2 regions of the Microbulbifer sp. CnH-101-G genome follow, and region 1 is predicted to be linked to the other one. Evidence: predicted binding sites of a transcription regulator. Region 1 holds the regulator's gene; the other holds the start of a gene.
What was found. Region 1 encodes PhoB, which activates phosphate uptake and scavenging genes when phosphate is short. Its sites were predicted from a motif close to TGTCATAAANNTGTAACA; they were not measured.
Positions count from the first base shown of each region.

Region 1 (14,966 bases):
CAAGGGCTCTGCAGCGAGGGCGATAATGTCTGGGGGCGCCGTTCAATATTCTGGCTGCGGGGCAAACCCCTGCTGGTGGCAGAGGCCTTCCTCACGCACTTTCGTCCCGACGGCCCACCCATAGCCCCCACAAACCAATAACCAAACACAGGGAGATAAGCTACCGTGATAAGCCAACAAATCGCCGCGCGCTGGCCCGCAGTAATGCCCTACTGGCAATTGGCGCGTATGGATAGGCCCATCGGCTCCCTGCTACTGCTATGGCCAACCTGGGCCGCACTTTGGCTCGCCGCGGGCGGCTGGCCAGGGCTGCACCTGTTTGCGGTGTTCACCCTGGGAGTCATACTGATGCGCGCGGCCGGCTGTGCGGTAAACGACTTTGCCGACCGCGAGATTGACGGCCATGTAAAGCGCACCGCCACGCGCCCCCTCGCCACAGGAAGTATTACCCCCAAGGCAGCCCTGGGCCTCTTTGCCGGGCTCAGCTTCGCGGCTTTTCTACTGGTCCTCACCACCAACCTGCTAACGATTTTATTGTCATTGCCAGCACTGGCATTGGCCTTCTGCTACCCCTTCGCTAAGCGCCATACTCACCTGCCACAAGTGGTACTGGGTGCGGCATTCAGTATGGGCATCCCCATGGCTTTTGCCGCAGTGACTGGCGAAGTCCCGCCACAGGCTTGGCTTCTTTATACTGCCAACCTGTTGTGGACTCTCTGCTACGACACCTTCTATGCCATGGTGGATCGGGATGACGACCTGAAAATCGGGGTCAAGTCCACGGCAATTCTGTTCGGGGATATGGACAGAGCCATAACTGCAGCCCTGCAGTTTTTGGTGTTACTGGCACTACTGTTGATGGGCCAGCGCTTTGCTCTCGGAGCCATTTACTATGTGGCTATGGCTATCGTGGCGGCGCTCTTTTCCTACCAGCAGTGGCTGATCCGCGACCGAGACAGAAACGCCTGCTTCAAAGCATTTCTCCATAACAACTGGGTAGGATTGGCGATATTTGCCGGAATATTCCTGCATTACCTCTTCAATTGATCCAGGCCTGGGAGTTGAGGCACAACCGTCATATATTTGTCATATAAATCCCGTTTAATCCCCGGTCATAACCGGGAACTTCTGACAACAGAACGGGTATGGCAGCCAAATGCACAGTAAAACAATCCTGATTGTCGACGACGAAGCAGCAGTCCGCGATATGCTGCGGGTGGCGTTGGAAATGGCAGACTACCGCTGCCTGGAGGCGGAGAACGCCCAGGAGGCCCACGCCCTGGTCATCGACGAAAAGCCAGACCTCATTCTCCTCGATTGGATGCTGCCCGATGTGTCCGGTGTGGAGCTGGCCCGCCGCCTCAAGCGCGATGAGCTGACCACTGCGGTGCCCATTATCATGCTCACCGCCAAGGGTGAAGAAGATAATAAAATCAAAGGGTTAGAGACGGGCGCCGACGACTATATCACCAAGCCATTCTCCCCCCGTGAACTGGTGGCGCGCCTCAAGGCAGTGCTGCGCCGCGCCGGCCCAGCCACCCCCGAAGACCCCCTCAGCGCCGGAGATTTGGTTCTGGACCCTATCAGCCACAGGGTCAACATCAAGGGACAGCCGGTGGATATGGGCCCGACCGAATTTCGCCTGCTGACCTTCTTCCTCTCTCACCAGGAGCGCGCCTACACCCGCACCCAACTGCTGGATCATGTCTGGGGCGGTAATGTGTATGTGGAGGAGCGCACGGTCGACGTACATATCCGCCGCCTGCGCAAGGCACTGGCACTGGATGGTCACGACCGCTATATCCAGACAGTGCGCGGCACCGGCTATCGATTTTCTGTGCAAACTGTCGAAAAAGTGTGACAATCCTTCTGGATCGGCACTGACTCCCGCGGTAACCCTTGGTCACTCCTGTAGAGGATCGGGTTTCTAAGATGTACTGAGTGCGGGGGTGGACACCAGCCCTCCCGACGACCGCCAGGTAACACGGCAAGGCTATGTTAGATCGCAGTATTGGCGAATTTTCGCGCTTTTTAATTATTGCACTGGGCTGCTTAACCCTAGGGTTCACCACCTCCGAGTGGTCCCTGACCCTGATTTTGGGGCTGGCAGCCTACCTGCTCTCGGTGCTGTGGCAACAGCACCGCTTCAATCGATGGCTGGCCAATGGCCGCCGCGGCCCTGCGCCTACCGCTTTTGGTATCTGGGGCGAAATCTACGACGACTTCTACCGCATGCAGCGCCGCCACCGCCGCGAAAAACAAAAGCTGCATGCCATGTTGCGCCGTGTTCAGGACAGTACTAGTGCCCTGCGCGAAGGTATTGTGGCATTGGAAAATGGCGACCACCTGGCCTGGTGGAACCCCGCCGCCGGCGAGCTACTCGGCCTACAGTCCAGTGATCAGGGGCAGTCCCTGGTGAACTTCGTGCGCGATCCCGGATTTGTCAGCTATATGCACAGCGAGGACAACAGTCCCCGCGGACCACTGACCCTGCAGGCGCCGGGTAATGAAGCTCTTCACCTACAGCTGGAAGTCACCCGCTACGGTAAGGATGAAGCCCTGGTGATCGTTCGCGATATCACTCGCCTGCACAATCTCGAGCAGATGCGCCGGGATTTTGTCGCTAATGTCTCCCATGAACTGCGCACTCCACTCACCGTAATCGCCGGCTACCTGGAAACCCTACAGAGCAGCGATATGGCCCCCCCCGCCTGGCGACGTCCCCTGGTTCAGATGGAGGAACAAGCCGCGCGCATGACCACGTTGGTCAACGATCTGCTTCTCCTGGCACGCCTGGAGACTTCCGAGCGAAAATCCAGCGACGTTTCCGTGGATGTCCGCGAATTGATGGAGCGGGTTGCCCGGGAGGCGCGCAGCTTTAGCGGTGACCGCCACCCGGTCACGGTGGACTGCGAAGGGGATTGCAGCATTCGCGGCGATGCCAGCGAGCTACACAGCGCCTTCGCTAATCTTGCGTTCAATGCGGTGAAATACAGTCCGGGGAATGGAGAAATCCAGCTGCGCTGGTGGCAGGATAACGATGGCGGACACTTCAGTGTGCAGGACCAGGGTATCGGCATAGATCCGATTCATATCCCGCGTCTTACCGAACGTTTTTACCGAGTCGACCCCGGTCGCTCCCGCGATAGTGGCGGTACAGGATTGGGCCTGGCCATTGTCAAACATGTATTGTTGCGCCACGGCGCAGAAATGAGTGTTCGGAGCGTCCCCGGTCAGGGCAGCACCTTCACCCTGCACTTTCCCTCCACCAAGCTGGAAGAAAAACCCTCCAGGGCACTGCTACAAAACGAAAAGGCGGATTCCTGATCCGCCCCTGCATCAGTAAAAGCTATTCAAATTCTGATAGTTTTACCGGCTCACCATCTTTTATGTAGGTAGCTTCCTCTTCATCGTGTACCGGGGTACTCTCCCGGCGCAAAATCAAGTGATGCAACTGCAAGTCTCCATCCCGCAATAGCAGATGCTCATTGCCGTCATCATCTATGGGCAGAGGTTTGGTACCGACCAATGCATCGCGCAACGCGCGCAGCCGCGGTACATCCTTATAGCGATTCAAGTCATTGGAGAGGCGTGTTTTCATGCGCTCACTCTCATGCAGGGCGGCGGCAGTCTCGCGGTATTTAGCGAAAAAGAAAACCGCCCCTATGGCAAAGGCCACAACGACCGACACTTCAAACCATACGGGCATAATCACTCCTTGTTATCGTTTTTACGCCAAACAACCAACTGATTGTTCGCCGGCAGGTAATTTAATTCTTCTCGCTGCATGCCCACACCCCCTGCCAACTGGTCCAACCACTCCAGATCGCGAATACCGCTGTCGGGATTGCGCTCTTTGAGATAGGTATCGAAATCTGCATTGCTGGGGCCGATAAAACTACCATCGATCTTGAAGGGGCCATAAACAACCAACAGACCACCAGGTTGTAGCAGGGTGCGCAGTTGGTGAAAAAAGCGCTGGACCGACTCCCGCGACATAATATGCAGGGTATTTGCACTAAACACCGCATCAAAATTCAGCTCAGGCCAGGACGCATCGACATCCAGGGCCAGTGGTTGGCGCAGGTTCTGTGCGGGCGCACTCGCCAGCCACGCGCGTACGCCGGGCAGCATTTCTGCGCGTTCCGAGGTCTGCCAGATTAAGTGGGGCAGGCGCGGGGCAAAGTAGACCGCGTGCTGGCCTGTGCCGCTCCCCACCTCCAATACCTGTTGGCTAGCCTCCAACAGGCGGCGCAGGTGGGAAAGTATTGGATCGCGATTGCGCGCACAAGCCGGCGCATCCGGCAGGCTGGAATCGCTCACGGCAGCTCATCCCGAGTAAAGACCCAATCCCGCTCACTGGACATCTCCGAATTATAGGAATAGCCAGCCATATCAAAGTCTTTAAGCTCCTCCGCCTTCTTCACCCGCTGCTCAATGGCCCAGCGGCTCATCATGCCCCGCGCCTTTTTGGCAAAGAAACTGATCATTTTGTACTGGCCATTTTTTAGATCTTTGAAGTGGGGAGTGATTACCTCCGCATCGAGCGCTTTGGGCTTTACCGCCTTGAAGTACTCATTAGAAGCGAGGTTGACCAGCTCCCGACTCTTCAGCGCCTGCAACTGTGAATTGAGCGCCTCAGTAATTTGCTTTCCCCAAAATTCATACAGATTTTTACCGCGACTGTTTTCAAATTTGGTCCCCATCTCCAGGCGATAGGGCTGCATCAAGTCCAATGGGCGCAACAGGCCGTAGAGGCCGGAGAGCATACGCAGGTGCTTCTGGGCATAGCTGAAATCGCGCTTGCCCATGGTTTCAGCAGCCAGACCGGTGTAGACATCCCCCTTAAATGCGAGCAGGGCTGGGCGTGCATTCTTATCGGTGAAAGGGCGTTTCCAGGATTGGAAGCGGTCGTAATTCAACACACCGAGCTTGTCGGAAATCTTCATCAGGCTGGAGATCTGTTGTGGGCTCAAATCACGCAACTCTTTGATTAGTGCCGCTGACTCCTTGAGAAAATCCGGTTGAGTGGTGTCCAGGGTGGGAATTTCGCTCTCATAGTCCAGCGTCTTGGCTGGAGAAATCACTATTAACATCGGGTGCCTTAGTTATCGCTGCTTTGCTTTCCGTTTGGGTCCAGCCACTCGGACCGGCGGTCAATAGCCTACTCTGGCTTCAGTATATCCTGCCACCAATTGAGTGGGGTCTGGCCATCTTTGGGATCGTAGACATTGCCGTAGTACCAAGCACTGTTAGCACCATCGCAGACACTATTAAGAATTTGTTCAATTTTGTCGAAACCACAGCTCACATGGATGCTGTATACCAGCATTCGTGGAACTTCCAGATCCAGCTCTCCTCCAAGTTTTTCCAGCTGTGGGCTCAAGCGGTCGGAAAGTTCGGCGCTGTTACCGCGACAAAAGACGCGGATCGCCAGATTACCCGAACGCTTTACCAGTTCGAACTGCTGGGTATCTTTATCCACCTTAATGCAATCGCCACTGGCGATGCCTTTTATAAATGCGGGAGAACGCACCAACTGGCAACTATCGTCCTCGTTGACACGCACCTGTAAGCGCTCCACCACCGGTTCGCCATCGGGATTGGTGCCCGCAAATAACTCAATTACCTGAAGTGCCGTCATAACCTCTATTCCCCGACTGTGTACAATGGGTGATCGTTGAATACTCGGCATTATACAGGGAGGCAAGCAATGATCTCGCGTAACCAGGCTTTCTTCGCCGCACTGGCGTTGACAGCGACCTCAATTCTCAGTGGTTGTGTCACCAATCCGGTAACCGGAGAGCAACAGCTTTCCCTGATTTCAACCCAACAGGAATTGAATTTAGGGCAGCAACAATACCCGATCAACCAGCAACAGCAGGGTGGCCAGTACACCATAGACCCCAGTTTGCAAGAGTATGTGAACCGGGTTGGGCAGAAACTGGCACGGGCCTCGGACCAGCCGCAGCTACCCTATGAATTTGTGGTGTTGAACAACTCCGTTCCCAACGCCTGGGCACTGCCTGGAGGCAAAATCGCCATTAACCGGGGCTTGCTGGTCCTGCTTGAGGATGAAGCGGAGCTAGCCGCTGTACTCGGCCACGAGATTGTCCACGCTGCAGCACGCCACTCCGCCACCGCCATGTCACAGCAACAGGTGCTCGAGGCGGGGCTGGCAGTACTCGGTGCAGCCACCAAGGAATCCGCCTATGCGGACCTGATTTCTACCGGCAGCCAGCTGGGAGGCTCCGCCTATATCGCCCGCTATGGTCGCGGTAACGAATTTGAATCCGACGAATACGGCATGAAATATATGGCTGCCGCCGGCTATGATCCCCAGGGCGCCGTGCGTCTGCAACGCAAGTTCGTTGAACTCTCGAAGGGTCGCCAAAGCAATGGCCTGGAAGCCCTCTTCGCCAGCCACCCGCCATCACAATCCCGTGTCAGCGCCAATATCGAGCACAGTAAATCCCTGCCCAAGGGCGGGGTTACCAACCGCGATGCCTATCAAAAAGCCATAGCGCAACTGAAACGTGATGCCGATGCCTATGAAAATTATGATGATGCCCTAAACGCAGCCAATAAAAAGCAGTTTGATACGGCACTGAATTTGGTACGAAAGGCACAAAAGCAACAACCAAAAGAGGCCTCTTTCTTCGCACTGGAAGGAGATCTGCTCGCCCAGAAAAAACAATTTGATAAAGCCCACCAAGCCTACGACCGTGCCGTACAGAAAAACCCAGCACTGTTTTCCCACTGGTTAAAACGCGGCATGGCAAGTGCGCAGCTAAATGATTACACCGCAGCGGAGAGAGACTTAAACCGCTCACTACGCTACCTGGAAACAGCCTACGCACACTTCTACCTGGGCGAGGTATATGAAAAGCAGGGGAATAAACAAAGTGCTTTCAAGCACTACGAGACTGCGGCCGGGGCGGGGGGAGAAATTGGCTCTAAAGCGCAGGCCCGGATACAGGCATTGACGGGAAAGGGCTGAATTTATCTTTTAGAAATTTTGATTTAAAAAATTAAAAAGGGCTATTAAATAGCCCTTTTCTTTCAGAAGATTATAACTGAACTCTCAAGCCCAGCCGGTATTCGTCATACCGATAAGCATCGCAATCATCACACCCATAATCTTCGTAATATCCATTGTACTTATTTGTTGCTGCAGCTAAGTAAACTACGTCAAAGGCAATATTCCGATTAAAGAAGTGGGAGAATCCTAATTTATAACGATGATTTTCATCATAGGCTATATTGACGGAAGTCTCTTTATTAAAATAGAACTCTGCACTCAACTCCGAGGCATCACCCCATACTCTTCCGTTTCCGTGATAATAACTCGCCTCAACACTTAGATACTTATCATTTCCGAAATCTACGAAATATTTAGAAGATAAAGTGTGATCGTCAGCTTCCTCACCGACATTCATTGTAAAACCAATATAACCAGCATCACTTAATTGGTGGCTATACTGAGCGGTTAATGAAAACTCTTCTTCCTCATCAAAATACTTAAAATCAGTATTACTGTAGTTTAATTTCACTAAAACATTCGGAGTGAAAAAATAACCAATCGATTGATCATAAATATTGGCATATTTTTTATCTTCTATACCAGCACTCAGTACCACACCATTTTCTAAAAAATACTCACCTTTTGTAGAAAGTGAATTTTGATGGTGATCATCCCGCCAATAATCATCCCGAATTTCGTGTCGAGAGAACTGTGCTGATATATTGCTAATCTTGTTAATATACTCAAATTCTTTTAGAGGCCCAAGAGTTTCTTTTCCTCCAAAAAAATAAGTAGTACCAACGGAAGAGGTTTTATACTTATTTTCTTCAACACTATAACCAGACGTTGGGCTATATGGCCATCCCATTGGGCTGTAGTAATGATCGTGATAAGAGTATTCTTTATCTGAATAACTCAACGTAGTTATCGACTTATACTCCTCAGCCGTTACGCCAGTAGCCAGCACCATCAGGGGGAAAATTGACATCCTCAGACTTTTCATAGAATCCTTTTCCAACTATAAATTCAAAGTTGCGAGATTTTAATGGAGGTTATTTTTTATTGCTAGAAACAATAACAATACGACAAAAAATAGGCGCTTAGGTAACAGGCGATAATGAACCAAGGAAAGAAAAGGGCTATCGAAGATAGCCCTTTCTGACTTACAGCTGTACGGTCATACCAATTTGGTAGATATCGTAATCATCATCACTATCAGTATTGGAAACATAAGCCGCTTCAACGGCAAAATTACGGCTGAAGAAATGGTTCATGCCCAGCTTAAACTCTTCATTTTCATCGAAAGTAAAGCCGACGGAGGTGCGCTGAGTAAAGAAGTACTCTGTGCCCAACTTCCAATAGTCATCGCCCTCATCGTAGCTAACATAAGCCAGTTCTGCTGTCAGGTACTGCTCGCCACCCAGGTGAGTAAAATACTTCGAGGACAAGCTGCGGGTATCAAACTCTTCGTCAACGGAAAAGTCGAAACCTATGTAATCTGTTGCATTCAGCTGATGGTTATAACGAGCATTTACAGACAACTCATTATCGCTGTCGTTATCTTCATGCTCCAGGCTAACCAGGAAGTTAGGAGTAAAGAGATAACCTATTGATAGAGTATCAATATTTTCTTCACCAAAATCTGCTAACTGAGCACCCAAAACGATCCCGTTAGATGCAAAGTATTCTCCACCAACTGTAAAAATATCAGAGTCTTCACTACCTTCATTGTAATGAGAAAAATCACCGTAAATATTACTAACTTTGTTGATGTACTCAAATTCTTTCAGAGGACCGAGAGTTTCTTTTCCACTAAAAAAATACTGGCTGCCAATAGTAAAACTATCTGCATCATTCTCTAAATTGGTGTACTTAGATTTAGTAAAAGAGTTGTACTCCTCGGCACCAGCGGTTGCGGCGAGAAGCATCAGGGGAAGAGCTGCGAGCTTGAATCTCATTTTAAAATCCTTCGTTAACTATGGATCCAAATTGGGATGCGGATTGTAGCAAAAGTTTTTTTGTCCGCAACCACAGCTAATTACACAAAGTCAGTTTATGAAGACTTTGCGACGAAGGGAGTGAAAACGGGGGATGTAGCGAATGACGCAGTCTGTACTAAATTATATGTTGCCGTAAGCAGTTATCTCCTTGTAAGGGTGTGTATTATTTGCTGTTGTTTAATGACTGAGAAAAACTTTTATTTATTCAGCTTCTATTCAGGTTTTCTAGTTATCCTTAGCGCTTACTATCTGTAAAAGAACTATCTACTTTTCGAAACTCCTCATACTCACCTAAAAGGCGTATACCTACAAAAGGAGCAACGCTTTGAATAATTCTGTCAATTTCTGTCGTGTGCCGAGACTGCATGGCATCGCGTTCAATTTTACTATGCCAGGTAGCGATGGCGATCAGAGTATTTTCGTCACCGATCTTTTGCAAAAGTTCCGTCCCCATAGCCCCAGGTGCTCGCTGAATTAATTGGGACGCACGTACCCAGGCATCGGCATATTCTTCCGCTGTGAAGCCTTCCTTAATTCGAACCTCAAAAATATATTTCACCGACTATCTCCTTGAGCTATCTACTTGCAAGTAGAAAAGTAGAAAAGAACGCTCCGCTCTTATGACACATTGTGAATAATTCCCTACGCACTGGTAGCAGTGCTTCTATTTCTCTCTCGACTCAAAAATTTAGTGAACTCTTCCTTTCCATCTTTTCAGTAAGCACACGCAATAAAAAAGGCCGCGTTAAGCGACCTTTTCTTTTGGGTGGGGAACTTAGGATTTCCTTAAGTTCAGGTTTCTCTCGTGGCCGTGGCGAATATCCGCCCCTTCCACCAGATAGACCACCTGCTCACAGATATTTTTGGCGTGGTCACCGATACGCTCCAGTGAGCGCAGTGTCCACAGCACATTGATTACACGGGAAATACTGCGTGGATCTTCCATCATATAAGTCACCAGCTCGCGAACAGCGGTGCGGTAATCCATATCCACCTGCTCATCCTCGGCGAGGGTGCGTAATGCGGACTCCACATCGAAACGAGTGTAGGCATCCAGGGCATCGTTGAGCATTTTACGCACGGCATTGGCCAGGTGGCGTATCTCGGTATAGCCGCGCGGTGAGGTGCCCTCGTCGGTGAGCGCAATCGCCATTTTCGCGATCTTGCTGGCCTCATCACCAATACGTTCCAGGTCGCGGGCGATGCGGGTTACCGACATCACCATGCGTAAATCCGAGGCGGCGGGCTGGCGCTTAGCGATAATCAAGGTCGCGTGCTCGTCCAGGGCCATCTCACACTTGTCGATTTCCTCTTCGATGCGCAGGACTTCCTCCGCCAGCTGGCTGTCGGCATTGGACAGGGCATCGACGGCATCGGCTACCTGGCGGGCGACCATGCCGCCCATCTCTAACATCTCGGTCTTGATTCCCTCCAGGTCCTCGTTGAACTGGCGGGAGATATGTTGATCGAAGTGCATTTCCATAGTTATCCCTCGGGGCAGAACTGGCTCAGCCGAAGCGGCCGGTAATATAGGCTTCGGTTAGTTCGTGCTCCGGATTGGTGAACACGGTTTCAGTGTCGTTAACCTCGACTAGATGTCCCAGATGGAAATAAGCCGTGCGCTGGCTGACACGAGCCGCCTGCTGCATCGAGTGAGTCACGATGGCAATAGTGTAGTTCTCGCGCAGCTCATCAATCAGTTCTTCAATCCGTGCAGTGGCAATTGGGTCCAGAGCGGAGCAGGGCTCATCCATCAGAATCACTTCCGGGCTCACTGCAATTGCACGGGCGATACACAGACGCTGCTGCTGACCGCCAGACAGGCCGGTACCTGGTTTATCCAAACGATCCTTGACCTCATCCCAGAGGCCGGCGCGGCGCAGGCTGTTTTCCACAATTTCATCCAGGTCCGCGCGGCGGCTGGCGATTCCGTGAATCTTGGGGCCGTAGGCCACGTTTTCATAGATGGACTTGGGAAAGGGATTGGGTTTCTGGAACACCATCCCCACCCGTGCGCGCAGAGGTACAACATCCACCTTGGGACCATAAATGGGGTCGCCATCCAAACTCAGCTCACCTTCAACCCGACAGCCTTCAATGGTGTCGTTCATGCGGTTGAGGCAGCGCAGGAAGGTGGACTTACCACAACCGGATGGGCCGATCATCGCCACAACTTCATTGCGACCGATATCCAGGCCAACGTTGTGAATAGCTTGGGTTTCGCCGTAGAACACATTCACATTGCGCATGCGCAACTTGGCGGTGTCAGAGAAGGGCTGGCCCACTGTTTTCCGCACCTCGGTCTGGCTGATTGCCATTTTGTCACCGGTCAGTTCGGATTGCGCCGCTCCAGTATGTCCGGCGGCATCCAGGGTCATGGTACTCATAAATAATCCCGTTTTCCGATTATCCGCGCTGTTACCAGCGGCGCTCAAGTTTCTTGCGCAGCATTACCGCGCTGGCATTCATAAGAATCAATACACTCAGCAACACCATAATGGCTGCCGAGGTGCGCTCCACAAAGGCGCGCTCGGGGCTATCCGCCCAGAGGAAAATCTGCACCGGCAATACCGTGGCCGGATCGGTCACCCCTCCGGGTACATCCACAATAAAGGCGACCATACCGATCATCAGCAGGGGCGCGGTCTCACCCAGGGCCTGAGCCATACCGATAATCGCACCGGTGAGCATACCGGGCATGGCCAGCGGCAGCACATGGTGGAAAACCACCTGCATACGCGAGGCACCCATACCCATCGCCGCTTCGCGAATCGAAGGCGGCACCGCCTTCAGGGCCGCACGGCTGGAAATAATAATTGTCGGCAATGTCATCAGGGTGAGTACCAGACCTCCAACCAGGGGCGCGGAGCGTGGCAACTCAAAGAAGTTGATAAAGATCGCCAACCCCAGAAGGCCGAATACGATGGATGGCACCGCGGCGAGGTTATTGATATTCACCTCAATCAGGTCGGTCCAACGATTCTTTGGTGCGTATTCTTCCAGGTAGATGGCCGCAGCCACCCCGATTGGGAAAGACAGCGCCAGGGTCACCAGCAATGTAAACAGCGAGCCCATCAAGGCCGCGCGGATACCGGCCTGCTCCGGTTCACGGGAGTCGCCGTTGGTAAAGAAGATGGTATTAAAACGCTTCTTCAGTTCGCCGCTTTCCAATAACTGTTCGATCCAGCCGGCTTTCTGTTCCGAAGTACGGCCGCGGAAGCCCTCTTTGGAATCCTTCAGACTTTTAACAAAAGTATCCACATCGTCGTCAGCGGCAAACCATACTTTCTCGCTCTTACCGAGCAGCTCTGGGTTTGCGGCCAGTCGATCACGCAGGTTAAAGGGCGCTCCAGAGGAAACCAGCGAATACAGTTCACGCTTGTTACTGCGGCCAGTCACCGAAGGGAAACGCTCGCGCAGGGCCTCGCGGATTACCCCGGTGAAGTTGGCCCAGGCAAGGCTCTCGTCATCGACGTTTTCGATACCGAGTACCTGAGCATCGTAGTGTACTTCCAACTCAATGGCGGTCTGTACAAAGGCACCGCTACCCTTGCTGATAATATCGCTAAACAAAATAACAACCGCGAGAATGCCGAAAGCAATACTGGCAATACCCAGCCCGCGAAACAGTTTTTCCTTGCGATGACGGCTGGCGAGACGCTTTTCGATACGCTCGCGAACCTGCGTCTGAGTGAGATTAGTCATACTGCTCCCGGTATTTTTTCACTACGTGCAGGGCGATAAAGTTCAGTACCAGAGTCGAGACAAACAACATCAGACCAAGCGCAAACGCGGCCAGGGTCTTGGGACTGTCAAACTCTTGGTCGCCGACTAGTAGCGTCACAATTTGTACGGTAACGGTGGTGACCGACTCCAGGGGATTGGCGGTTAAATTGGCGGCGAGGCCCGCGGCCATTACCACGATCATCGTCTCACCAATTGCGCGGGATACCGCCAAAAGCACACCGCCGACAATTCCCGGCAGTGCTGCGGGGATCACCACTTTACGCACGGTCTCCGATTGGGTTGAACCCAACCCCAGAGCGCCATCGCGCAGGGATTGAGGTACCGCATTAATCACATCGTCTGATAATGAGGAGACAAACGGGATAATCATAATCCCCATTACCAACCCAGCGGCCAGGGCGCTCTCACTGGAGGCCTGTAGGCCAATAGAAGTAGCCAGGTCACGAATAAACGGAGCGACGGTTAACGCCGCAAAAAAGCCGTATACCACTGTGGGTACACCGGCGAGGATTTCCAAAATTGGCTTGGCCACGTTGCGCACGCGCTTGCTGGCATACTCGGCCAGATAAATAGCCGCCATTAGGCCCACTGGCACCGCCACGAACATGGCAATTGCGGAAACCATCAAGGTACCGGTAAACAGGGGTACCGCACCAAAGGCTCCACTGGAACCAACCTGATCGGCACGCAGGGCCATCTGCGGGCTCCAATGTAAGCCGAACAGGAATTCAGTCACCGGCACCGACTGGAAAAAGCGCAGCGACTCAAACAGTACCGAGAACAAAATACCCACAGTGGTAAAAATCGCGGCGCAAGCACAAGTAATCAGAATAGACTTAAGGACTTTTTCTACTTTCTCACGGGCGCGCAGTTCCGGAGAAAAACGCAACAGTGCAAATGCCCCCAGGCCCACCGCCAATACCAGACTTAAAAAAGCCTGCAGGGTATTGGAGTTATTGCGCAATTGACTGAGATGCTCCGCCGCCGACTGTAACTGTGGAGATGACTCTCCCACCAAATGGCCGGCAGCGAGGTTTTGAATTTGTGCATAGAGCAGGTTCTGTCCGGCAATGGTATCGGGCTTGTCTGCAATGCTGTGCATCACCATGGTGCGAATAATGGCATCGTCAAAAATCAGCCAGGCACCCAGTAGTAAAAGTGCCGGTAAACCACACCAAAGCGCGGTAAATATACCGTGATAGCTGGGCAGTGAGGCCAGATTACGCAGGCCTCCGCGGCTGCGCGCTGCACTCAGTGCACGACTAAAGCCGGTACCGTAGGCCACTAAAATCAACAGCAGCAAAAGGGCGAACAGTGTGGGGGTTTGCATTGAGTTACCGTGCTAAAAATGTCGATGTCGGCATTATCCCGACTTTTCCCTGTGTTTCCACTTGGCTTTCATAAAAACGGCCAAGCCCTCTCGAGCTTGGCCGTCAATTCCCTTTGACTGTACTACTCCAGGATAAATTTACTTCGCAGCAAGATTGCTCAGGGCATTCAGCTTGCGAACGTCAGTAGCAATTTTCTGGCGTTTCTCTTGGGGCAGCGGGATCATACCTTTGTCAGTCAGGTAACCTTCATCACCCCAGGCGCGCTCATTGGTGAACTCTGCCAGGAACTGCTTGATACCCGGTACTACGTCGGCATGTGCTTTCTTCACATAAATAAACAGCGGGCGGGAAACCGGGTAGCTCTGATCTGCGATAGAGTCGAAAGTCGGAGCCTGTCCTTCGATCAAAGAGCCTTGTACTTTATCGGCATTCTGGTCGAGGAAGCTGAAACCAAAGATGCCCAGGGCATTCGAATTGGCAACCAACTTGTTAACGATCAGGTTATCGTTCTCACCGGCTTCAACATAAGCGCCGTCTTCACGAACGTTGTGACAGATCGCCTTGTAAGCGCTCTTGTCTTTTTTCTTCATGGCTGCGATCCAATCGAACTTCTTACAGCCACCTTCCATTGCCAGCTCCGCGAAGGCGTCACGTGTACCGGAAGTGGGGGGCGGACCCAGAACTTCGATTTTGGTGTTGGGCAGCGCTGGGTTCACGTCTTTCCAGGTCTTGTAAGGGTTGGCAACCAGAGTCTCGGAGCCGTTCGGGTTCGGAACTTCTTTTGCCAAAGCCAGGAAAATATCCTTACGGGAAAGCTTGAAAGGAGTCGCTTTCTTAGCATTCGCCAGCACGATGCCGTCGTAA
Region 1 is NZ_CP174292.1:3,870,477-3,885,442, forward strand. Features, by position in the region: gene ACJJID_RS17175 (chorismate--pyruvate lyase family protein) at 1-141, shown strand, start outside; gene ubiA (4-hydroxybenzoate octaprenyltransferase) at 205-1,047, shown strand; gene phoB (phosphate regulon transcriptional regulator PhoB) at 1,157-1,861, shown strand; gene phoR (phosphate regulon sensor histidine kinase PhoR) at 1,996-3,327, shown strand; gene ACJJID_RS17195 (hypothetical protein) at 3,350-3,709, opposite strand; gene ACJJID_RS17200 (DUF938 domain-containing protein) at 3,712-4,323, opposite strand; gene yaaA (peroxide stress protein YaaA) at 4,320-5,096, opposite strand; gene ACJJID_RS17210 (DUF4265 domain-containing protein) at 5,165-5,644, opposite strand; gene ACJJID_RS17215 (M48 family metalloprotease) at 5,714-7,000, shown strand; gene ACJJID_RS17220 (putative porin) at 7,071-8,027, opposite strand; gene ACJJID_RS17225 (putative porin) at 8,188-8,982, opposite strand; gene ACJJID_RS17230 (antibiotic biosynthesis monooxygenase family protein) at 9,260-9,583, opposite strand; gene phoU (phosphate signaling complex protein PhoU) at 9,800-10,507, opposite strand; gene pstB (phosphate ABC transporter ATP-binding protein PstB) at 10,533-11,342, opposite strand; gene pstA (phosphate ABC transporter permease PstA) at 11,443-12,729, opposite strand; gene pstC (phosphate ABC transporter permease subunit PstC) at 12,722-14,101, opposite strand; gene ACJJID_RS17255 (PstS family phosphate ABC transporter substrate-binding protein) at 14,240-14,966, opposite strand, start outside.

Region 2 (14,966 bases), 540 kb from region 1:
GGGCATCGGCGGGGTGTTGCACCGAGACAAACAGGGTTTTGCCATTGGGGGTAAACTCTGGGCCGCATACTTCGGCGCCCCGGGGGCAACCAAAGAAGTGCTTGGGCGCGGCGCGCAGTGGGCCCTCAGTGGCCATGGCCCAGAGTCCATCGTGAAAGCCGAAGCTCTCACAGCCGTCTGTGGCCACCCACATATTGCCCTGGGGGTCGAAGGCGACATTATCCGGATTGGCAAACCAACCGTGACTGGAAATGTTGTAGCTGGATTGCTGGCCGTAGGCGCCGCGCTCCAAGGGATTTTCGGCATTGGGGTTACCACCCAGAAGAAACTGCCGCCAGTGAAACTTGTCGCTAGCGTGGTCTCTTACGCCACTTTTTCCAGGGGGAACAATTTCCAAAATATGCCCGGCAGCGTTGCGTGCGCGGGGGTTGGCAGCATCCACTCCATCCTCGGTGCGGCTTTTATTCTTGGTTAGCATTACATAGGTGCAGTCGTTATGGGGATTGGTCTCCACATCCTCCGGGCGATCCATGGGGGTAGCGCCCAGCAGTGCGGCGGCTCGGCGTGCATCAATCAAGACATCTGCCTGGTTGTGAAAATCATTTTTACTGCTTAGAGGCCCCTGCCCGAATACCAGCGGCAGCCACTGTCCGCTGCCGTCCTGATCAAAACGTGCGGCATAGAGTGTGCCCTCGGTCAGTAACTTGCGATTGTGGGCTGGAGCTTGTGGAAGGTAAGCCTCTTTCGAGACATAGCGGTAGACGAACTGGCCCTCGTCATCATCGCCGCCATAGGCCACCACAGGCTGGTTTGGCTTGCATACCAGGGTAAAGCCCTCGTGTTCAAACCGGCCCAGGTTAGTCAGTTTGCGCGGAGTGGACTGGGGATCGTAGGGGTCGTACTCCACCATCCAGCCAAAGCGGTTGGGCTCGTTGGGTTCGTGTTGGATATCAAAGCGCCGGTCGTATTCGCCCAAGTTGCGGTTGTGGGGTGTTATACCGAAATCGCGATGATTACGTGCCTCGCGAGGGTCCTCGATCTTGTCGGGGTCACCCTGGAAAGCGCCGCCAAATCCCTCTTCGGCCACCAACACCGTGCCCCAGGGGGTCTTGCCACCGGCGCAGTTGCCAATGGTGCCGAGCACCTGGGTGCCAGAGGGATCTGCAGTGGTTTGCAGGCGCTTATCCCCGGCAGCGGGGCCGCTAATTTGCATCGGCGTGGTTGAGGTGATGCGGCGGTTATAGGGGCTGTCTAAGACAGGCTGCCAGCCCTTGCCTGCGCGCTTGATTTCCACAACCGAGTGCCCGCAGGCGGCCATTTCTATTGCGACGTGCTCTGCGCTGACACCACGGGTGGCACTATATTCATCGTTATAGCCGGAAAACATCAGGTGCGGCTGGGTATATTCGTGGTTTACACACAGCAGGCCGCGATCGCTATTGCCGCTCTGACAGTGAATATCACCGCGCCCCGCAGGGGTACCCTCTGCCAGTGGCATAAAGGCGATAAAGTCATTGTTGTAGCCAAAGCGTTGCAATTGGCTCTGTGCGGTTAGTTGTTTCGGATCAAACTGCTCGATGTTATCGACAATGGGGTCGCCCCATCTCAGCAGAATATCAGCGCTATAACCCTGGGGCAGGTGATGGTTGAAATCCAGGCTATGGGGAACTTCCTGAAAAGAAAGATTCTTCTGTTTATGCTCCGAGCCACAACCAGGAATAAAACTGGTGGCCGCGCCAGCAGCAGTGGCACCGCCTATGGCTTTGAGTAGCTTTCGACGGCCGGGATTTTTCGGGAAATCTTTCATTACAGCTGCTCCATTGCAGGAAACCTGAGAAAAAGGCTTTTATTGGACTACTAAAAAATCATAAGGTGAAAATTATTGTATTTTCTGGCTACCTCAACTGGTGAGTCATCTATTTATTTCAGTCTGCAGCCAGTAAAGTTATAAGTAATAAATTTTTTGCATAACGCCAAATAAATAATGAATGATATTTCATTTTTGCAGGAATATTCCCAGGCATTTCTGAAAGCTTGATGACAGCTTAAAAAAACCGTCATGTAAAGTTCATAGTCGCCCACTAGTCTGCGCTCCAACTCATAAGCCACTAAATACGCCATCGGCATTAATCGGAGTGGGACGCCATGAAAAATTCAAACATCAGTTTTCGATTGCCCAATACACCCATTACCACACTTGCCGCCGCAATTTTTTGCGCCAATGTCGCTCTGTGCGCTAATACCTATGCACAGGACAACCAGGCCCGCGCCATGGAAATGGTGACTGTTACCGCCCAAGCCAGCAACGCGCGCAGTGACCTGGATCGCCAGCGGGACTCCAACAAGCTGGTGGCGGTACAAACCTCTAATGCCATCGGTGAGTTACCGGATGCCAATGTGACCGAGGCCCTGCAGCGGATGCCAGGGGTCTTTATTGCCCGCGACCAGGGGGAGGGGCGTTTTGTGGGGGTGCGCGGTATAGACCCCAACCTAAATGCCGCCACCATCAATGGCGTGAGCCTGCCCGCCCCGGAAACAGATAGCCGCGCTGTGGCCCTGGATGTGATTCCCTCAGACCTGCTCGCCAGTTTGGAAGTATTTAAGACCCTAACTCCAGATATGAGTGCAGACTCCATCGGCGGGGCGATAGAGATCAAGAGTATCAACGCACTGGATTACGATGGCAGCCGCTATAAATTCAGCGTTGAAAACAGTTACAGCGACCTGCAGGAAGAGCACAGCCCCAAATACGCAGCCACCATGACCAATGTTATTGATCTCGAGGGCGATAGACGTTTCGGTATTGCCCTGGCGGTTAGCCATCAGGAACGGGATTTTGGTTCTGAAAATATCGAGACCGATGGCAGCTGGAGACAACTTGTGGCCGAAGATGGCAGTGAGGGAATCGGCGCAACTGAAATAGAGCAGCGGGACTACACCATTACCCGCGAGCGCACCGGCGTGGCCGCCAATTTTGATCTGGAACTGAGCAGCGATGCGCGGATATATCTGCATAGTCTTTATTCCGACTTCTCTGATCAGGAGATCCGTCAGCGCAATTCCTGGAAATTAGATGCGGAACGCGATGAGCCGGAAATGATTTCCAGAAATTCCGCAATTTGGGACGAGGCGGCACTGGAAAAATCTCTGAAGGATCGCCTGGAAGAACAGGAAATTATTTCGACAGTACTGGGTGGTGAGCACAATTTCGAACAATGGGGTCTGTCCTACGCGCTGGGCTATTCCCATGCGGAGGAATCCGAGCCTCACCGTCGTGATACCGACTTTGTCCTCGAACCACTGCGCCTCGGTTATGTGGAAGCCGATAAGACCCCGCGTATGGCGGTGGGCCGTTCCGATGCTGAAAAAATAATAGACCCCTCTAATTACCAGCTGGACGAGCTGGTGATTGAGGATAACTTCACCGAGGATGAGGAGCTGAGTGTACGCTTGGATTTTTCCAGGGAAATAGAGTGGGGGGATTATGCCTCAACCGTGCAGTTTGGCTTGCACGAACGCCAGCGAGAAAAAAGCGGTGACCTGAATGCCAGTGTTTATGATGGCTTTGGTGGTGACTTTACGCTGGCAGATTTTGTCCGCAACGATATCGACTACGGCCTCGATACTTTTGGGCCGGGAGTTAACCCTGGTAGCCTCAACAGCTTTATCAATCGCAATATCGCCAGTTTTGAATTGGATGAAACTGAAACCGCGCTCTCCTCTGCGCGGGATTATAAGATGCAGGAAGATATCAGCGCACTCTATGTGATGAATACCATCGAACTTGATCGCGCCCAATGGGTTTTTGGTGTGCGTTATGAGCGCACCGATTTCAGTGCCGAAGGGATGCGTGTCATTGAATCCGAGGAGCCGGTACCCGATGCCGATCCTATCGCTGATGAGGTCTATGCCAGTGCGGTTAACTTCCAGCGTGACTACGATCATTTCTTTCCCAGTGTCAATTTCAAGTTTGACTACAACGATAATATTGTTCTGCGTGCAGCTTACACCGAGTCCCTTTCACGTCCCTCGTTTGCTCACCTGAATCCGTCACCGACTAAAATTGAGTACGACGACGGTGAGCTGGAAGTGGAAGCTGGCAACCCGAATTTACAACCCTACGAATCCCGTAACCTGGATATCTCTGCGGAATATTATGCGGACCACCTGGGTATGTTCTCCCTTGGGCTGTTCCATAAAGATATCGACAACTTTATTGTGATGTCCGATGTTTCCCTTAGCGCGGACTTGACTCAGTACATCGGCAACCTGGCAGTGGAAGAGGCTGAGGTAATGCAACCCATCAATGGTGATAGTGCGCGAATTAACGGCGCTGAGTTGGCCTGGACACGGGGTTTTGATAACGGCTTTCTCTTACGCGCCAATGCGACACTCACCGATTCTGAGGCCCGGCTTGGCCTGGGACCGGATCGTCAGCGTAGTGACAAAATCTCTCTACCTTCCCAGGCCGATTTGGTGGGGAACTTTATTGTCGGCTATGAGCGCGATGCCTTCAGCTTGCGCTTGTCCGCCGCTTTCCGCAGTGAGCAACTATTGGAGGTAGACATGGAGGATGCCTCTCGCGATCGCTACGAAGAGGATCACCTACAATTGGACCTCTCCGCTCGTTACCGTTTTAGCAATGGCCTGCAGCTGACATTTACCGGGGTAAACCTCACCGATGAACCCTACTATGTGCATAACTCCGGCTTTAACGGCCAATATGAAGAGTATGGCCCAACCTATGCCTTAGGGCTGAGTTACAGCACTTTCTAATGAGGCCGCTTCTAAAGTCTTTTTGAAAATAATAGCGCAGTTACATGCGCAATTTACCGAACCCTGCACAGGCGGGGTCTATTCTCTGGAATGTAACTGCTACCCATGAACAAGCTGCGTTTTACTTTTGCAATCACTCTCTGCATCTCTCTGCTTTATGGCTGTGGTCATGAAATGGACTCTGTTTTACGCATAAAAAAAGCACTGCCCCAACAGGTCATCTCACTTGGTGCAATAGAAACCGAGCAGATGCTACCGGTACAAGTGGGTGGTGAGGGTTATTTACTGCTTGCCAGTGAGCGCCGCGGTTTGATTTTAATTAATCCCTTTGGGGAAATAATCGCCGCTCAAGAAGGGCGGGTAGAGCGCTTGGCAGTGCAGGTTCTGCCTAATAAAAATTTATTGGTAGCCTCTTATGACGAGGGCCAAGCGCAATTAAATTTACATGAAATTAGACCCAGCGAAGGTGAACGAAAACTAGATTTTAGGCTACTGAGCAGCCAAAAAATGCGTGCTCCGCAAAGTGCCCTGTGCTTCTCTCGTCAAGAGGAGCGAACGCACTTATTTACTATCGCCGAGGATGGCATTGGCTACGAATATTTACTTTTACCGGCCCAGCAGCAGTTACAAGAAATGCGCCCGCTTTATTTTGGTGAACAGGTCAATGCTTGTGCAGTGAATTCGAAGACACAACATCTGTTAGTCTCCCAACCGCCTATCGGCATCCTGAGTTTAAATGCCAGTGCGGAAAAAGATGAGCAACGTGAGTTGATGCTAAGTGGCCAATGGCTTGGTGAAGACTTTGGCAATCTGTGGCTCGATACCCAAAATGAAAGTTTGTGGTTGACCGTTGATGATCAGGTACGTCGCTACAACTTGAGCTCTCTGAAAGAGGAGCCAGATTGGCACCTCCATATTGATGAAAGCCACACGGTAATCTCCCCAGTGTTATTAAACGGCCAACTCATCGCCCTGGATGATGGAAGAGACCAGCTGCTGATTTTTGATCAGGTAGAGTCCGATTCTTTGCCCCATGACCCTCCGGTAATTGCGACAGAGAGTGATAGCTCAATCGTTAGTATCTTCGCCCGCAATCAGACAGAGTCTGTGCAATCATTGGGAGATGCCGCCGATGATCCAGCAATTTGGGTAAACAAATTTCGGCCGCAAAATAGTTTAATTTTAGCAACTGACAAGAAAAGTGGTCTGAATGTCTACGACCTATCAGGAAAAATGCTTGAGCACTTCCCAGTGGGACGTGTGAACAATGTAGATATTCGTAGTATTGATCACCCCCTTTATAGTGCAGTGGCGGCAGCTTCCAATCGTTCTATCCCAGGTGTGAATCTATTCGCCATCACCCGTGAGGGACGAATTGAGCACCTGGGTCTGCGTACAATTGATTTACAAGATCCCTATGGCTTGTGCCTACAAAAAACCGATAACCGGATTTTCGCCTGGGTATCGGATAAAGACGCGGCCTTGCATCAGTTTGCTATTGAACTTGGAGAGATTCCCAGCGAATTTAGCTTAAAAGCACAGGCAGAAGTGGCTGTGAATAGCCAAGTTGAGGGCTGTGTAGTGGATGATGAGCGCCAGACTCTCTTCTTCGCTGAGGAAGATCGGGGAATCTGGTCATTGAATCTTGTTAAGCAGCGGAATGGTGAATCCCAGCCAAGGTTGGTTGCCGAAGTAGATGGTAAAACCCTTATAGATGATGTGGAAGGGCTCGCCCTCTACCTGACAGAGGATAGCGGTTACCTGATTGCCTCCAGCCAGGGTAATGACAGTTATGCGTTATTTACACGTGATGGTAATAACTTTGTTGATCATTTTAGGGTAACAGTGAATATGAGATTAGGTATTGATGGAAGTTCTGAAACCGATGGGTTGGCTGTTACCAGCTTGAATCTTGGGCCGGAATATCCAATGGGTCTACTGGTTGTCCAAGATGGCAGAAATCGTCTGCCCAATGCCAAGCAGAATTTTAAATTAGTTGGTTGGGATTCTGTGAGTGAAGCGCTGGGTTTGTCTGTTTTTGTCAAGAATTAGTCATTTAAATTTCTTATGCATAGACCTGGATTAATTTTCTTTAATGTTTCTTGATAAAATATTGAGCTGGGTCTTCGTTATAAGCTAGATTTAATAATGAAAAATATTTTTTATATTTATTACTTTAGGATGTAAGCTAGCGTTGTTTTTTATATTAATTTCTATTAAATCTTAATCAAAAAAAGTTTGATGGGTTGTTAAGCCTAGAAAATCTCTGAAGGGCTGCGTGATTCTTCTGCTCTTTAGAGTGGTTCACAATCAAGGCACTGCTTCGCAGGAATATCTAGCCCTTTCTAAAGGTTGAAACACTGAGTGTAAATCGCTATGAAAGTGCAGAAAAGGGCAGGCTCTGTAGGTTATGTCTGCTACACTGCAGCTCTTGTAAAGGGCTGGGGCCATTCGCGGTGAGCTGTGCCCAACCTCTGCAACGCTTAAAGTCCGCAGAGGTATTCCAGAATTATTCAGAGGCTCCCCTGTATCTCCAATAATTATTTTTGACTCATTTATGGATTAATTTTTGAGGCAGGTCTTGTATAAGTTATGATGTTTGCTCATTGACCAACTCTTAAAAAGACTTGCCTAAACTATCCCCTGTTACTTTATAGCTTAAATTCAGGAATATATTCAGCTGCAATTTTGTCTACAAACTGGATTGGCAGTCCGCCAATTAAATTTGTGAGAACAACAATGGATAGATTATCATCCGGGTAGTGGATCATAGTTGCCGCATTTCCACCGCTCGCACTCACTGCACTGTGATGTTCCCGATCGATAACTTGCCATCCAATAGCATAACCATTCTCTACACGATTAAACCCAGCCGTTTGGCCATTCTTTAAAGTGATTGGCGTCCAAAGTGAATTGAGGTTTTTGACCAGCTTTTTTGACTGCAAGGCAATAAGATATTGCGCAATTTCTGTTGCAGTTGAATTCATGCCAGCTGCGGTTTGTAAAATATAAGGGAATTCAACGTAGTTATTTTTGTGCTGACCCTTATCGGAATCGTAGAGATATTGCCTTGCATGATTGGCTATAGGGCGCATCATGTGTTCAAAGCCGGCATCAACTGTTAATTGCATATTAGCGATTTTAAGCTGATTATCGGTAATGAATTTAGGGAAGCCACCTTGTACGTATTTATCGATTATTTTACCGATAATAACATAACCCGTCTGATTATAACTAAATTGTGTGTTTGCCTCTGATTTTAAAGGTAATTCTTGTACTTTGGTCCATGCAGCCTTTGGATTGCCACGAACAATCAAATCAGTAAGGTAACCACTGAAAATATTGGGAAGTCCAGAAGTGTGTGCCATTAGATGTTTTATCTTTATTGACTTCCAGTTGGCAGGTAAGTCAGTAAGGTGTTTGCCAATCTCATCATCTAAGGAAAGGCGTCCTTCCTCTGCGAGCTGTACCAATGCAACGCCTGTGAACGCCTTAGTCATTGAGTTAATAGGAAATACGGTGTTGGATCTTACCGGCACATTATCTTGCAAATTAGATAATCCATAATTTCCCAGCTTGATGATTTCACCGTTTTTAACAATGGCTAATTGGAGGCCAGGGATCTGGCGCTTATCCATAATGCCCCTGATAAGTTTATCCACAGAGTCTGCATATGATGGAAAGCTGAGGGATGTCATGAAAATAGCTAGAACGGTTAAGCGTAGTTTAGTTAGCAATCGAAGTGTATTATTCATCAATAATATATCCTTATTGTTTCCCAACTTTAGGAGCTTTATAACTGAATTGTCTCTTTTATAAAGAATATGATCAGTGTTATGGCAAGTCTGTTATCTTGCCATAGATTTCTGAAAGGAAGGGGTTTTTACCGTGGAAATGTAATTAGTTGTAATTTTTATCTTCTTTTGTGGTTATGTAGTCAACATATTTCTCCATTAAATTATGTGCGGCATGAATATATTCAAGATAAATACATAATAATTTATGGCGAATACCTAGGCTGACAAGAATTTAAAGGAGTAAATTCTTTATTAATTAAAATCAAGATCAGTTAAATTTCCGGTTCCTGTTGAGTTGTACAATGGATACCTCCGCCACCCGCTGCAATACCGTCAATATTGACCTGTACAATATCGCGATCTGGAAATATCTTTTGCAATTTTCGTTGGGCTGCTGTATCTGTATTAGGATCTCCGAACTCAGGAATAATAACTGCCCCATTGCAGATATAAAAGTTAATGTAGCCAGCGGCGAAATCGGCATTGTCAAACCGCTCTCGAACGATTGATGGTGCCTCAAGTACAACAATCTCTAGTTCCCGACCACTGGCATCTGTCGCCGAGCGCAGAATCCTCAGATGCTGTTTTGTTACGGCATGATCGAAAGAGTTTGGATCGGGATCATAGCCCGCAACAACCACACCTGGGCGCACGAAACGGGCATAAAAATCTGTATGTCCATCGGTGATATCCATGCCTTTAATGCCGGGTAACCAGATAATTTTCTCTAGGCCAAGAAGCCGTTTTAGCTCATGCTCGCATTGTTGCTTACTAACACCAGGATTGCGGTTATCGTTGAGTACACAGCTCTCGGTTATGATGGCGGTACCATGCCCGTCCACCTCAATTCCACCACCTTCGAGAATCAGGTTAGTCTGGATACTAGGTACTCCAGCGTACTGAGCCGTGAAAGCAGCGACCTCTGCGTCATTGTCAGACTCCTGCTTTTCACCCCAACCATTGAAGTTGAAGTCAATTGCCGCTTTATCACCGTGATCATTAATAATAAAAACAGGGCCTATATCACGCATCCACAAGTCATCCAGTGGATAGGCAACTAGCTCAACCTTATCCCCCATTAACCGACGGGCTATCGGCAGGTCGGCTTTGCGGACCAGCATTGAGACGGGTTCGTACTCCGCAATCGTCAGGGCAATTGTCGCCAAGTTGCGTTGGACTTCCGGTAAGAGTTTCCGCCCCCAAATTTTACGGCTTGCACCAAAGGCCATCCAAGTACGCAGGTGAGGCTCACCTTCATCTGGCATGTACCAGGTACTTTTACTATTCATTACTGCAAATGACTCCTTTGTGCCACTCAGTAGAGAGGCTGCAGTTAAGGCACCTAGTGCCTTAACAAAATTACGACGGTTAGTCATTGTGTGGTATCCCTTCTAAATACAAAAACGGTGCTTTCTGAGATAATTGAAATGATATCCGCTTAACTAAACCACAGTGGTAATTCATGCATGCTTGCCACTTTTGTAGCTGCCAATAATTCAAAATAAGTATAAAGTTCGCAATCATCATAAAAAAGTAATTCGTTACTTCTTATAATACGCAATTCAGAATCATCTGTGTTTGAAAGTGTTGTCCAGTGACGTTTTTACCAAGAAAATCTATTTCAAGTGGAATAAAGTTATCGAAATGGTCAGCTATCTTAGTTTTTCTTTCATCCAGTATCGGGTTTAATAGTTTATATGGTTTCCCTAATCATGTTCCATGAGTAATCATGTGAGCAGTAAGGCTCTTGCTGAGTATCGTTAAATGATAGATTTAATTTCTACTCTAATGCTTTTTTACAGCAGACGCCAAAACTATTATTGTGAATTAATGTTGAAGTTCATGTCCAGGGGTTAAACATATCATTCCTTTTTTTGTAATACTTAAAATTGGTCATAGTATTATTAGTTTTTTTATAGGCATAAAAAATATACTTTTTAAATTTCCAAATTATTCACGGAGGGTTTTAAAGCCTTAGGATCCAGATAGGGTAAAGTTTAAATATAGAGTGTTGTTTATGGTTTAAGTAGCAGGCTTGCTGGCATCTTTGAATTGTTATCTTATTCTTGTCTGGTAGAGGGCGCTTAGATGAAAGTTGTTTTTTATCCTCTCAATTTATTTAAGCTTTTCTTTAAGGCTGCATACGGCGATCTTTCCGAGATCTAAATAACTTCCTGGTGCTCGAAATCAGTTAATAAGTCTGACATTATTTGATACAGTCGCATACACTTTTTTCGTCATGATATTATGTGGTGTCTGAAGCTGGAATAAGCATCATCACAATATCACTTTCACTTATTAACTAGGCCGAGCCCTCTAAGTCCAACTTAAACTGCCAGGAACTTAGGGGGCTTGGTGTTGAAATTTTATGCTCGGATGAGTATCGTTAGGGGGTGACGGCTATAATTACAGATAACCATTAATATATGTTTACCATCCACTAACACTATGTTTTTCGCCTACTTTGGCGATCATTCGTATCTGTTGTTTTCCACCTTCAGATCTCTTGAATACTAAAGAGCTAACAGAAACTTCATAGGATTGCTCTCCAGTCATTTTTTCTATAACTTCAGTTAAAGATTTTTCGAGATCTTCTGCAGAAATACAAATTAAGTCTTTATTTCTATCTAAATCCATTGTCTACCTCTATTCTCACCAGTTGTTACAATCAATTTCTATCGTAAATTCAATAGCACCATCATCAGAGTATCCCCCTGATGCGTATTCGAATAGACTTATGTAAATTGAGTGAAACTTAGAACCTGTAATTTTCTCTAAGTTTTGCCTTAACTCTGCTTCTAATCTTCCTGGTGAGAGGGACTTTAGTTTTTTAGGATTTTCTTCCATAAATAAATCCATTTAATGGGAAAAGGTCGCAAAATATTTAGCTCAATCATTACTGATGTAAAATTTCACCAGTCAGTATACTCTACAATAATATGTCCTCATTTTGTATGTGTTCAATTCAAAATTACAATTTATTTTGTTTTTTTGTATTTTATCTCAATGTGATAGTTTTTTAAGTCTAAGTTTTCGTGTCCATCTTTGAGCTGTGTAAGCATACCTCTTGGCAACCCCTCAAGCCTGATCTCAATACCGGACTACTGGAATTTACCCTTTGCATAGATTTCTATAGATCTGCTTGCCAACTTATGCCCATCATGGGGATGCTTTTCCGGCCAGCCCTCCAGGCTAATGTCGGGTATTCCAAATGTCCGCATTCCCTTTGAATGTAACCTAATTCCATCTTTCTCCGGAGAGTACATTAGAAAAACATGTTTTTAGGGGGAAGGTCTCCGTGGTTCAAAATAAGTATCTGACCACTGATCAGCCGTGTAGAGCTAAGCGACTTGAAAGTCTATTACAAAAACTACCCCCCTTTTCTGTAATAGCTTTAATAATACCAATGGTATTTTTGAGGTACTTAAGTGATTGTACGCCCTTAAACTCACCTGACACTATGGCCATACTATTGGTTTGTATTGTTTTTTTATATAACTCCGGTGATTACGTTTTTAGTAGTTGCCTCATTGTTCCTGCCAGTAACCGAATTTTAGGTTATGACTCTGGTGTGCCATTGTTTCACATCCTTTACAATCGCTTTGTAAGTTTTATCTCTAGTTTTGATTGTGCTGCGACATTCCATATTGAATAAAACAATTTTCTTTTTATTTGTAGCTACTTTGTCTGTGTCGATGTCTACTTCCAGGATGGCACTTTCTAGTTGCGAAATGTCAATACTACCTTTTTTGCTTTGATACTTAAACCAAGATTGAATCTGCTTGGTTATATGTAGATCTACGGCGCCAGAAATAGAATGATGAGCTTCGCCCGAAAGAATATTTACAAAGATAGTGCCATCTGGTAAGTCGGACATCATTTCTAGGTCATTGCTCATGCGCCAGCCGAAAAACATTTTACAAACTATATCTGCATAATGATTTAATCGCTTCCTACGCATTTTTTAAATCCAATATTCATTGCTGGTATTTTTTGTCACTCCGTATTTTGTAATGTAAGTGACATTTCATGCCAGCTAAGCCCGCCATGATCAGAATCCGATTTTCCAAGGTGTATAAAGCCGTATTTGGCATACATGCCAATAAGTTCAGCCTGGCATATAAGGTAAATTTTTGTTTTCCCTATCTCCCGCATGGACTCAATAAATCTATCCATCAGCTTACTTGCCATGCCTTTACCTTGATATTTAGGGTGAACTACCACAGACATGATGACAATGTACTTTCCGCTCGGATCATGACCTATTAGTTCTTTGAAGTTTTCATCAGATAATTCAACCTTGTGGGTTGCTCCTGAATTAATAAAGCCAATGATTTCCTCACTGTTTTCTATAATGAGAAAACCATCAGGGTAGGTCTTAATTCGCTTTAAAATTTTTTCTCTAGTTGCGGCCTCGTTACCGGTATAGGATACAGACTCAATCTCATAGCACCTATCCAGATCTAGCTCATTTGCAGTGCGAATATTTACTTTAGACATTTTCGATTAATAGTCCTAAGAAAAACATTTATATGGTGATTAACAGGACCTCTACTACCTGATTTCTATTCCAAACGCATTTCTGCGCTAATGTCTCCCAAAAAACATAATAAATCAATCTGCCACTTCTAAATGGTTCCATGGTGCATGCCAGAGGCTGATAGAGCAATAAATCTACATTTCTTTGAGTTTAAGAGGGGTTCTATCTTTTTGTGGTGGCTCGATAAAAAGAGTGATCAAAGTGACCTAAATCTTTCTGTAGATCCGGTCATATTTTTTGGGAGTATGTGGGGAAATAGGAGTGTTGGAGGGGGGGGGACGCTAAGGGTATTCCCTAGCGCCGGGCGAAGAAGATTTAAATACCTAACTCAGCCCTCAGGGCTGCCATTTTTTGCGCATTCTCTTCTTTGGAAAGCGGGGTGCCGGGGTTTTCTTCCAGCTTTAATTGTTCCGGGGCACTGAGTTTTTCTCCTTCCAGTACGCGCGCACAAAGTTTGCGGTAGTGCTCTGCAAATACTGGGTAGGCGATGGATTCTGGGTTGTTGGCGAGAAAATACCAGTTGGATTCACGCCCGGCGTGGTAAACCGCTGGGTGGCTCCATTTGTGGTTGGTTTTGGGGCTGGGGGCATTACAGGCTTCGCGGTAGGCGGCGCGGGCCTCTGGAAGGCCGTTTTCGCCGGCGGCGCAGAGCTGCAGCATCTTGTGTACTGTGGGCAGGTATTCGCTCTGCAGTATCGCGCGCTTTGCGCCCTGCATAATATCCTGCGCTTCAAAAGCGGCCAGCGCTTCGAGCCACAGGCGTTTTGCGTGGTGTAGGGTTTCGGTATCCGGAAATGCAGCACTGAACTGGTTGTGGTAATTCAGTTTAAACAATGCGAATACTTCGTTAATCGCGCGTTTTTTTTCGTTCAGCAGTTCCTGATTTTGCGCATTACCAGTTTGTGTCTGTGAGTATGTCGCCGATTGAGCGGTCGCGGGTGCGTTGGTTTGCGTTGTTGTGGGCGTCTTGTGGATTGCCATAAGAGTTTCCTATTGCCAACTTGTTGCGCTCTGCCCATTGGTGGCGAGCGTGACGCACAAATACGGCGTCCCAGCTTTTGCGCGCGGCGTTTTGGCCGCGCCAGTAAATAATAAATTCCGGTACCAGTGACAGGGCGAAGTCGCGGTCTATCTCGCACTGGTTCACGAGGTGGCTCAGGCAGTCGCTGCCGGGCTGCCAGTTGCGCGCTATGGGTTTGGCTACTGGGTTTTTCTCAATACCCTGGCAGTAGTAGGCCCATTCCTCGCGGGCGTATTCAATAAACAGTTCGCCCCAACGCGCGCTGTGGCCACCGCGCTCTGTCCATTTATAAATAAATTCCGGCAGCAGTTCGGCGGCAAAGCGCGGGTTGATTGCCAGGCGCTGCAGCTGCTCCCAGGTGTGTTCGCTGGGTTGCCAGTCGCGGGTCATGGCGGTGGGTTTGCGCTTTTCAATAAATGGGGTTTCCTGCTTCTCCCAGTCTTCCATGATCCAGTCATTGAATTCCAGGTCCCAGGAAATGGATTGCTTGCCGCTGGAGCGGTGGTAGTCCAGAAAGCGCTGCAGGCCGCGGCTGACAAAGGTACTGGGTACCCCCTCGTCGGCCAGTTTGCGCAGGGTATCGTTGTTCGGCTGCCAGTTATCCGGCAGGGCCTGCTTGCGCTGGGCGGTAGCGCGAAAGGCCTCCCACTTACTCTTTACCTGGCGCAGGAACAGGGAACCGAAGGAGTGACGCGGCTCGGCCCGTTCGCGCCAGTAGGTGACAAACTCCGGTAGCTGCTCCCGCACAAAGTGTTCCGGGATGCCCAGCTGGCTGATGCGCGCCATGGTTTCGGCATCCGGCTGCCAGCTGGGGGCAATGGTGTTAGCGCTG
Region 2 is NZ_CP174292.1:3,327,289-3,342,254, reverse strand. Features, by position in the region: gene ACJJID_RS14780 (PhoX family protein) at 1-1,807, opposite strand, end outside; gene ACJJID_RS14775 (TonB-dependent receptor) at 2,146-4,776, shown strand; gene ACJJID_RS14770 (phytase) at 4,882-6,828, shown strand; gene ACJJID_RS14765 (serine hydrolase domain-containing protein) at 7,428-8,438, opposite strand; gene ACJJID_RS14760 (agmatine deiminase family protein) at 8,846-9,949, opposite strand; gene ACJJID_RS14755 (hypothetical protein) at 11,004-11,210, opposite strand; gene ACJJID_RS14750 (hypothetical protein) at 11,226-11,420, opposite strand; gene ACJJID_RS14745 (hypothetical protein) at 12,127-12,534, opposite strand; gene ACJJID_RS14740 (GNAT family N-acetyltransferase) at 12,570-13,073, opposite strand; gene ACJJID_RS14735 (replication protein P) at 13,429-14,094, opposite strand; gene ACJJID_RS14730 (DnaT-like ssDNA-binding domain-containing protein) at 14,006-14,966, opposite strand, start outside.
Region 2: ACJJID_RS14780 (PhoX family protein) is a predicted target of PhoB. The motif match lies at 2,026-2,043, and genes of this name have one in related genera.